3 regions of the Streptosporangium sp. NBC_01469 genome follow, and region 2 is predicted to be linked to each of the others. Evidence: riboswitches for the same ligand, from Rfam matches in the RefSeq annotation. Region 2 holds a riboswitch; each other region holds the start of a gene.
The links. Region 2 has a riboswitch for cobalamin ahead of OG587_RS24960 (CbtB domain-containing protein). Riboswitches for the same ligand answer to the same signal wherever they lie in the genome.

Region 1 (3,268 bases), 3.0 Mb from region 2:
TTTTTGCATGCAACCACCATAATTGCAGGTAGAGGCCGGTAATTCGTTGCAATGGTTTTAAAATCTAATGCAACAATCCGATTTTGTTCGTTGCAATGAGTCGAGGATGAACGCTATCGTGGAGACACCACGGACCACGAAGGAGACCGCGATGCCGGGAGGCAGACTCACCCAGCAGGAACGCCAGCAGATCGCGCTGGGGCTGGCCGACGGGCTCGCCTACGCGGAGATCGCCAGAGGCCTCGACCGTCCGACCTCGACGATCACGCGTGAGGTGATGCGCAACGGCGGCGCCACCGCCTACCGCGCCGACCTCGCCCACCGCGCCACCGAACACCGCGCCCACCGCCGCAGAAAGGTCGCGCCCCGGGACCCCAACACACCCCCGCAGGCCCACGGACGCGATGCCGAAGCCGTACGCGAGTACGAGGAGACGTTCACCACCGTCTTCATGCAGTCGGGCCTGCCCAAGATGACGGCCCGGGTGCTGGCCAACCTCTACACCACCGACGCCGGCAGTCTCACCGCCTCCGAACTCGCTGTACGCCTCCAGATCACCCCGGCGTCCGTCTCCAAAGCGGTCGCGTTCCTCGAAAGCCAGGGCCTCATCCGCCGGGAACGCGAGGAACGCCGCCGCGAACGCTACGTCGTCGACGACGACGTCATGTACCAATCCACGATGGCCAGCGCCCGATCTACCGCCCACCTCGGCGAGGTCGCCCGGCAGGGCGTCGGCATCCTCGGCCCCGGCACCCCGGCCGCCGCCCGCCTGGAGAACATCGCCCGCTTCGTCGACTTCGTCTCCGAGAGCATCGCCCGCGCCGCGGACCAGGCCCGCGAGATCCTCCACACGAAACCCGAAACGACCTCGGACAGCGTTACCTGAGCCACCTTCGGATCGCGGGCAGGCAGCCTCGGCGACCACCGCCGGGACATCGGCCGACTTCGGGACACCCCCAACCGCCGGGGACACGGTCGGGAGGAGGACACCGGCTCGGCACCATCTGGCTCCCGACGTCCCGGTCAGGCCGGATAGAGTTCGTGATCATTTGTGAAGATCGCGGAAGAAGGGCGGGCCGCCGTGCGGCCCCTGCCGGAGTGGCTGGCCGGGCCCCCGCTGGCGGACGACGGTACGCCGCGCTACGCGGTGCTCGGCAACGGCATGCCCGAGACCGTGGATCTGCTGACCGGACGGGTCGCCCATGAGTATCTGCCCTATCTCGGCAGGCGCGTGGCACAGGTCCAGGCGGTCGCCGCCACCCGGCAGCCGGGTGAGTACGTCGTCAGCGTGCGACTGACGAGCGGCCAGGACGATTGGTCGCCGAGGGGATTCGTCTCGCGTCTGCACCGCCTCACGGTGCACACCGACCCGGGCGTGCGCCGGCGCGGCGCCAGGCCGCGTCGCCCACCGGGAGCGGGTTCCCCCGGGCGAGGCCGGGCGGTGCGCCCGGCCTCGCCCGGGGGCGTGGTCACCAGCGGTCGTGGTGGACGACGTCGCGCAGGGGGCGCCGGTGACGCCAGCCGTGCCGTTCGAGGTCGGGTGTGGTTTCCAGGTGGGTCACCGGCCCGAGGCACAACCAGGCGACAGGGCGAACTCCGGCCGGGATGGCGAGGAGGTCGCCGAGGAAGGGCTCGCGGTAGAACGACACCCAGCCGACGCCGAGGTTCTCGGCGGTGGCGGCCAGCCAGAGGTTCTGGATGGCCAGGCACACCGAGTACAGGCCCGCGTCGGCGATGGCGTGGCGGCCGAGGACGGCGGGGCCGCCCCGGTCCTGGTCGTAGGTGACCACGACCGAGAGTGTCGACTCCAGCACGCCGTCGATCTTGATTTGGGCGAATCGCCGCGCGGCGGAGGCGTCGAGGGTCGCGGCGAAGACCTCCCGCTCGTGATGGACGTGTTCGTGGAAGGCCGCCCGGAGGGCGGCGTCGCGTACCACGACGAAGTCCCAGGGCTGGGAGAGACCGACGCTGGGTGCGGCGTGGGCCGCCGACAGGACGCGGTGCAGGACCTCGTCGGGGATGGGCGCGCCGGTGAACTGCGCGCGCACGTCACGGCGGCGGTGGATGACGTCGTAAAGCCGGTTGTCCATGGGCAGGCTCCCGCTGTGTACATGCCCCGTGCCGGGGCTGTGGGCGCGAGGCCGGTCTTCGGACTTCCGGATCGACGCCTGACCACCCGCCTTCCCAGTCCTGCCGGACCAGTGGCCGCGCGTACGCGCGTGGGTGGGGACTTCCCGGTCACCGCGGCGGGCCCGTGCCGGAATCACACCGGCTTCCCGATTCTCCCCGCCGGAGCGGAGCACCTCACAACAGTTCGCCGCTCGACACGGTAGCCGATTCCCGCCGGAATCGGGTCACCGGGCCGTTCAGGTGCCGGTGTCCAGGCCGGTGTGGGCGGCGAGGAAGGCGAGCATGTCGGCGGCCAGGCCGACGGCGCGGCCCGCCGAGCGGGAGCCGTGGCCGACGTCGCCCTCGTGGCGCAGCAGGATCGGCCGTGAGCCCGACGTCGCCGCCTGCAGCGCCGCGCACATCTTGCGCGCGTGCATGGGGTCGACGCGGGAGTCACCGCCGAACGTGGTCAGCAGCGTCGCCGGGTAGTCGACGCCGTCGGTGACCCGGTGGTAGGGGGAGTAGCCCAGCAGCCAGCCCAGCTGCTCGGGGTCGTCGGCCGAACCGTACTCGGAACGCCACGCCGGGCCGAGCCCCGACCGCTCGTACCTGACCATGTCGAGCAGCGGCGCCGAGCAGACGGCGGCGGCGAACAGGTCGGGGCGCTGCGTCAGCGCGGCGCCCACCAGCAGCCCGCCGTTCGACTCGCCGCACGCGCCCAGCCGTGCGGGGGTGGTCCAGCCGTCCGAGACGAGCTTCTCGGCCGCCGCCGCGAAGTCGTCGAAGACGTTCTGCTTGCGGTCCAGCATGCCGTCGCGGTGCCAGTCCGCGCCCTCCTCGCCGCCGCCGCGCAGCTGGGCGAGGGCGAAGACCCCGCCCGCCTCGACCCAGGGCAGGATGTAGCTGGAGTACGACGGCGTGAGCGAGAGCCCGAACCCGCCGTAGCCGTACAGGATCGCCGGCCTGGGGCCCGAACTGGGGCGGGCCAGCACGACCATCCGCACCGGTGTGCCGTCCGCGGAGGCGCAGACCACCTGGCGGGCCTCGAGTTCGGGCACCTTCACGGCGCCGGGCGCGGCGCTCCACAGCGACGTCCGCCCGGTGCGCGTGTCGTAGTGGTGCACCCCCGCGGGCGTGACGCTGTCGGTGTAGGTGAACC
Region 2 (3,268 bases):
AGCGCGAGTTTCAGGTCCTCCAGCCCCACGATCGCGGTGAAGGGATAGCGGGAGTCACGCACCTTCGGGATCTCCTTCGTCAAGTCGTCGGGCCGTCACGTCGGTGGAACCGTCAGGGGGAGTAGCTGAGCCGCCAGCGCCCGCCGCGCCCGGTGAGCGTCACCCGGGCCAGTGGCGCGACGTCGACGCGCCAGAAGGCCTGGGCGGGGGCGCCGAGGGCGTGGACGACCGCGGCGCGGATGATCGCCGGGTGGGTGACCGCGACGGCCCTGCCGGGGGCGCGGACGGCGAGCCAGCCGGACACCCTGGCGAGGAGTGCGGTGACCGGTTCCCCGCCGTGGGGCGCCGCGCCGGGGTCGCCGAGCCAGGACGCGAGCGCCTCGGGTTCCGCGGCCTCGACCTCACCGAGCGTCATGCCGCTCCAGCGGCCGTAGTCACAGTCGGCCAGCAGCGGGTCGTGCTCGGCCCGCAGGCCGAGCGCCGCCGCCGTCTGGACGCAGCGCAGCTCGGCCGGGCAGGCCGCGGGCCCCGGGGCGAGGTCCCGTGCCATCCCCTCGGCCCGGCGCAGGCCGCGTTCGTCGAGCGGTTCGTCGCCCGGGAACGCGGCCCGCGCCGTCGCCGAGGTGGAGGCGTGGCAGACCAGGAGCAGGCGGGTGACCCCCGAGGGGGTCGTCACACCGGGCCGCGCCTGCGAGCGGCGAAGGCGAACAGCGCGCCGACGCCGGCCCAGAAGACCACCTGGGTCCCGATGGAGGCGACCCTGAAGTCCCACAGGAGGTCGGCGGGGAAGCCCCGGGGCACCTCCGAGATCTCCGGCAGGAGGATCCAGGCCGCGACGACGGGAACCAGCACGGCGGCGCCCGCCGACAGCCAGCGCACCCACGGTTCGCTCCGCGAGGCGTAGCGGTGGGTGGCGACCCCGGCGGCGACGGCGAGGATCCCGATGACCACGGCGACCAGGTAGAGCACGGTGCGCTGGTTGATGGTCTCCGGATCACCGACAGCCGGTGGATTGGCGGGATATTTCACGAAAGGGATGAGGACGACTGCGGTGAACGCGGCGGCGGCGAGGGTGACCGCGAGCACCGGTTCCGAGCGGGGTCCCGCCCGCCCGCGTACGGCCGCGTAGACGAGGGAGAACAGGCCCCCGACCGCCAGGCCGTACAGGCCGAGGGCGAGGAAGAGCCCGAAGCGCTGCCCGTCCCTGCTGACCAGGGCCTCCTCCTCGTCGTGGGAGTGGGCCGCGGTCCCGGTGTCGTCGTGCGACTCGGCCGGGGCGGCGGCCGCGGCGGCCGCCTCCTCCAGCGCGATGGCCTGGTCGATGCGCGGTTCGCCGACGGTGTAGGCGAAGACGGCCGCGAGCAGCCCTGCGAGCAGTCCGACGACGAGGCCCCGGACGATGAGTTTGGTGATCACCTGTGGCTCAGTGACACGGCACGCCGAGCAGGTGACGCCCGTCGTGCATGAGTTCGTGCAGGTAGTTTCCCGCCTGGGAGATCGCTCCCTGGTCGAAGGTGACCAGGTAGGCGAGGAGCAGCAGCACCGGTACGGCGAGCAGCCAGCGGGTGAGCGAGGGCCATGGGATGGGCTGGGCGTGCGGTGCCGAGATCTGGCTCACGGCCACCTCCTCCGGGATTTACGCGTCCCTTTTCGTAGGTCGGTGGCGGCCGAGTGTGACCTGGCTCCCGGCCCATGCGGGCCGGTTACAGTGGCGCGACCGCACCGGAATCTCACCGGATTTCCCTCGCACCGCCACAAAACACCCGGAACGTACCCCGGTTCTCCGTCCCCCGTCAATCCGGCTGTCCGCTTTGACGGGATCCGGCTTTCAAAGGATCCGGGTACACCGAGGGGGGAGGCGGCCCGGCCGGGCCGCCTCCCCCCTCTCAGAAGGTCACTGCTCGCCGGTCAGCGCCGTCACCAGCTCCGCGGCGGTACGGCAGCGGTCGAACAGCTCGCCCACGTGGGCCTTGGTACCGCGCAGCGGCTCAAGGGTGGGGACGCGCTGCAGCGACTCGCGGCCGGGGATGTCGAAGATGACCGAGTCCCAGGAGGCCGCGGCCACCGACTCGCTGTACTGGCTCAGGCAGCGGCCGCGGAAGTAGGCCCGGGTGTCGTTGGGCGGCACCTCGATGGCCCGCTGAACCTCTTCCTCGGTGACCAGGCGCTGCATGCGGCCCCGGGCCACCAGCCGGTTGTAGAGCCCCCGGTCGGGACGGATGTCGGAGTACTGGAGATCGACGAGCTGCAGGCGCGGGTGCGACCAGGGAAGGCCGTCACGGGTGCGGTAGCCCTCCAGGAGCTCCAGCTTGGCCACCCAGTCGAGCTCCCCGGACAGCTGCATCGGGTCCTCCGCCAGGCGGGTGAGGACCGACTCCCAGCGTTCCAGGATGTCCTTGGTGGGCTCGTCCAGGCCGTTGACGCTGCGCTCCTCGGCGTACTTGCGCGCGAGCTCCAGGTATTCCATCTGGAGCTGCACGGCCGTCAGCCTGCGGCCGTCGCGCATGGAGATCTCGTACTTGAGCGTGGGGTCGTGCGAGACCGCGCGCAGGGCCTGGACGGGGTTGTCCACGGCGAGGTCTCGGGTGAAGTAACCGTCCTCGATCATGGCCAGGACGAGCGCGGTGGATCCCAGCTTCAGGTAGGTCGAGATCTCCGACATGTTGGCGTCGCCGATGATGACGTGCAGGCGGCGGTATTTCTCCGGGTCGGCGTGGGGCTCGTCCCGGGTGTTGATGATCGGCCGCTTGAGCGTCGTCTCCAGGCCCACCTCGACCTCGAAGAAGTCGGCCCGCTGGCTGATCTGGAAGCCCTCGCCCCGGGAGTCCTGGCCGATGCCGACCTTGCCCGCGCCGGTGACGACCTGCCGGGAGACGAAGAACGGCGTCAGGTGCCTGACGATGTCGGCGAACGAGGTGGCCCGGCGCATGAGGTAGTTCTCGTGGCAGCCGTAGGAGGCACCCTTGTTGTCGGTGTTGTTCTTGTAGAGCTGGATCGGGGCGTTGGCCGGCATCGCCGAGGCGCGGACCGCCGCGTCGTGCATCACCCGCTCGCCCGCCTTGTCCCAGATCACCGCCGCCCGAGGATTGGTGCACTCGGGTGTGGAGTATTCGGGATGGGCGTGGTCCACGTACAGCCGGGCCCCGTTGGTGAGGATCACGTTCGCCAGGCCGAGGTCCTCGTCGGTCAGCTGGCTCTGGTCGGCCACCTCCCGCGCGAGGTCGAACCCCCGTGCGTCCCGCAGCGGGTTCTCCTCCTCGAAGTCCCA
Region 3 (3,268 bases), 740 kb from region 2:
GCGCTCCCGATGACCCCGACAGGGCCGAGCGTCACGACCCGAGGTCTCACCGGTTCGAAGGGCGCCGTGCCGGTGATCCCCAGGGCGGTTCGCACGCGGGCGGCGATCAGGGAGGGGCCGTCGGGGAGTTCGGCGATCCGCCAGACGGTGACATCCCGGGTGGCCAGCTCGTCGAGGAACGCCTCGGCGGCGGCGAGCAGGGCGGTCACGGCTCCGTTCAGCGGGACGCGCAGACCGGTGTCGGTTCCGGCGAGGATCAGCGCGGCCTCGTCCGGCCCCGTCGGCAGGATCCCGGCGTCCGCCCCCAGGCCGGCCACGTCCCCCCGGCCGTCGTCGAGGGCGAACATGAACCGCCCCGGCAGGGCGGCGAGGGCGGGCCGGGCGCACAGCCGCCGGTCCAGCTCGCCGATGAGCGGGGTGACGTCGACGATCGGGCCGCCGTCCGGACGGCCCGGATGACCCCGAGGCTCCGCGCCGCCCGGACCGTACGCGCCGGTCGGCCAGGCACGCCCCGCGAGCCCGGTCAGCGGGGAGGCGAGGATGTTGCGGATCCGCTCGTGCGTCGCCGAGGGCAGCAGGCCCGCCCCCGCCATCCGCGCGGCGAACCCGCTTCCCGTACCGCCGTCCGGACTCTCCGGGCCGAGGCCGCGCACCTGGACGTTCGCGCGGGAGGTCAGCTCGATGACGCCGCCGCCGTACGCGGAGGCGGCGTCGGCGAGCTCGCGCAGCTGGAAGGGGGTGAGGCGGCCTCCGGGCACGCGGACGCGGGCCAGGCCGCCGTCCGCGGCGGCATGGACCTGAAGCGCCCCGGGACACGCGTCGAGTCGCGATCGTCCGGAAAAGTCGGCAATGGACACTCAGAGGATGTTAACGCCAGTTTCTTGCAACGAACCGGACTGCCGTAGTGTCATCGGTGGCGACGGCAAAGGGAGGAAGCCGGTGTGATTCCGGCGCGGTCCCGCCACTGTAACCGGGGAGCGAACCCCACCCGGGCCACTGTCCGACGATGGACGGGAAGGCCGGGGTGAGCACCGATCCGGGAGCCAGGAGACTCCAGCCGTCGCGGCCGACGACGACCCGGGGCGAGGACCCCGAGGGAGGAAGCTCCGTGCGCTTTTCGCCGTTCCCCCGCCATACCGTGGCATCGCCGTTCCCCCGCCACATCGCGACATCGCCGTTTCCCCGCCACGCCGTGGCACCCCTGGGCCGTACCGCCCTGCCTCTCCTGGAGTGTGGCGCGTGATCCTCCTGCTCTCGACCTCCGACACCGACCTGCTGAGCGCTCGCGCGAGCGGCGCCGACTACCGGCTCGGCAACCCCGCCAGGCTCGCCGCCGCCGACCTCCCGCCGCTGCTGGAGGACACCGACCTGGTGGTGGTCCGCCTGCTCGGCGGGCGCCGCGCCTGGGAGGAGGGCCTGGACGCCCTGCTCGCCGGACCCCGGCCCGTCGTCGTCCTCGGCGGCGAGCAGGCGCCGGACGCCGAGCTGATGGAGCTGTCCACCGTGCCCGGCGGGGTCTGCGCCGAGGCGCACGCCTACCTCGCCCACGGCGGCCCGGCCAACCTGACCGAGCTGCACCACTTCCTGTCCGACACGCTGCTGCTCACCGGCCACGGGTTCGCCGCGCCCGAGCCCACCCCCACGTGGGGGACGCTGGAGCGCGAGGCGCGCGACCAGGACGGCCCCGTCGTCGGGGTGCTCTACTACCGGGCCCACCACGTGGCGGGGAACACCGCCTTCGTCGAGGCGCTCTGCTCGGCGATCGAGGACGCGGGCGCGCGGGCGCTGCCGGTGTACTGCGCCTCCCTGCGCACCGCCGAGCCCGGCCTGGTGGAGGTCCTGCGCACGGTGGACGCCCTGGTGGTGACCGTACTCGCCGCGGGCGGCACCCGCCCGGCGACCGCGTCGGCGGGCGGGGACGACGAGGCATGGGACGTCGGCGCGCTCGCCGAGCTGGACGTGCCGATCCTGCAGGGCCTGTGCCTGACGAGCAGCCGGGCCTCGTGGGAGGAGAACGACGACGGCCTGTCCCCGCTGGACGCCGCCACCCAGGTCGCGATCCCCGAGTTCGACGGGCGGATCATCACGGTGCCGTTCTCCTTCAAGGAGATCGACGAGGACGGGCTCACCGTCTACGTGGCCGACCCCGAGCGGGCCTCGCGCGTGGCGGGCATCGCGGTGCGCCACGCCGCGCTGCGGCACATCCCGCCCGCCGAGCGGCGGCTGGTGCTGATGCTGTCGGCCTACCCCACCAAGCACGCCCGCATCGGCAACGCCGTCGGCCTGGACACCCCGGCCAGCCTGGTACGGCTGCTGGCCGCGCTCCGCGAGCGCGGTTACGACATCGGCGCCGAGGACGAGCTGCCCGGGGTGACCGGGCAGGACGGCGACGCGCTCATCCACGCGCTGATCGCCGCGGGCGGGCAGGACCAGGACTGGCTCACCGAGGAGCGGCTCGCCGGGAACCCGGTGCGCATCGCGGCGAGCCGGTACGGCGAGTGGTACGCCACCCTCCCGGCGGACCTGCGCGCCCGGATGGAGGAGCACTGGGGCCCGGCGCCCGGCGAGCTGTTCGTGGACAGGTCGCGCGACCCGGAGGGCGAGATCGTGCTGGCCGCGCTGCGCTCCGGCAACGTGGTGGTCATGGTGCAGCCGCCGCGCGGCTTCGGCGAGAACCCCATCGCGATCTACCACGACCCCGACCTGCCGCCCAGCCACCACTACCTGGCCGCCTACCGCTGGCTGGCCGACGGCTTCGGCGCGCACGCCATGGTCCACGTGGGCAAGCACGGCAACCTGGAATGGCTGCCCGGCAAGTCCGCGGGCCTGTCGGCCTCCTGCGGTCCGGACGCCGCGCTCGGCGACCTGCCGCTCATCTACCCGTTCCTCGTCAACGACCCGGGCGAGGGCACCCAGGCCAAGCGCCGGGCCCACGCCACCCTGGTCGACCACCTGGTCCCGCCGATGGCCCGTGCCGACAGCTACGGGGACATGGCGAGGCTGGAGCAGCTCCTCGACGAGCACGCCTCCATCGCGGCGATGGACCCGGCCAAGCTGCCCGCGATCCGCGCCCAGATCTGGACGCTCATCCAGGCCGCCAGGCTCGACCACGACCTCGGCGTCGCAGACCGTCCCCACGACGCCGAGTTCGACGACTTCCTGCTGCACATCGACGGCTGGCTGTGCGAGGTCAAGGACGTCCAGATCCGCGACGGCCTGCACGTGCTGGGGGTCGCTCCCGAGGGGCAGCCGCGCGTCGACCTGGTGC

Region 1: linked by a shared signal. The riboswitch ahead of bluB (5,6-dimethylbenzimidazole synthase) and the one ahead of OG587_RS24960 (CbtB domain-containing protein) in region 2 are both predicted to bind cobalamin.
Region 3: linked by a shared signal. The riboswitch ahead of cobN (cobaltochelatase subunit CobN) and the one ahead of OG587_RS24960 (CbtB domain-containing protein) in region 2 are both predicted to bind cobalamin.

The regions. Positions count from the first base shown of each region.
Region 1 covers NZ_CP109465.1:8,736,774-8,740,041, reverse strand. Annotated here, with positions in the region: gene OG587_RS38005 (helix-turn-helix domain-containing protein) at 152-886, shown strand; gene bluB (5,6-dimethylbenzimidazole synthase) at 1,470-2,090, opposite strand; cobalamin riboswitch at 2,123-2,322, opposite strand; gene OG587_RS37995 (prolyl oligopeptidase family serine peptidase) at 2,367-3,268, opposite strand, start outside.
Region 2 covers NZ_CP109465.1:5,692,695-5,695,962, reverse strand. Annotated here, with positions in the region: gene OG587_RS24975 (VWA domain-containing protein) at 1-62, opposite strand, end outside; gene OG587_RS24970 (histidine phosphatase family protein) at 113-676, opposite strand; gene OG587_RS24965 (CbtA family protein) at 673-1,416, opposite strand; gene OG587_RS24960 (CbtB domain-containing protein) at 1,424-1,618, opposite strand; cobalamin riboswitch at 1,649-1,769, opposite strand; gene dop (depupylase/deamidase Dop) at 1,895-3,268, opposite strand, start outside.
Region 3 covers NZ_CP109465.1:6,431,969-6,435,236, forward strand. Annotated here, with positions in the region: gene OG587_RS28215 (precorrin-3B synthase) at 1-857, opposite strand, end outside; cobalamin riboswitch at 904-1,076, shown strand; gene cobN (cobaltochelatase subunit CobN) at 1,240-3,268, shown strand, end outside.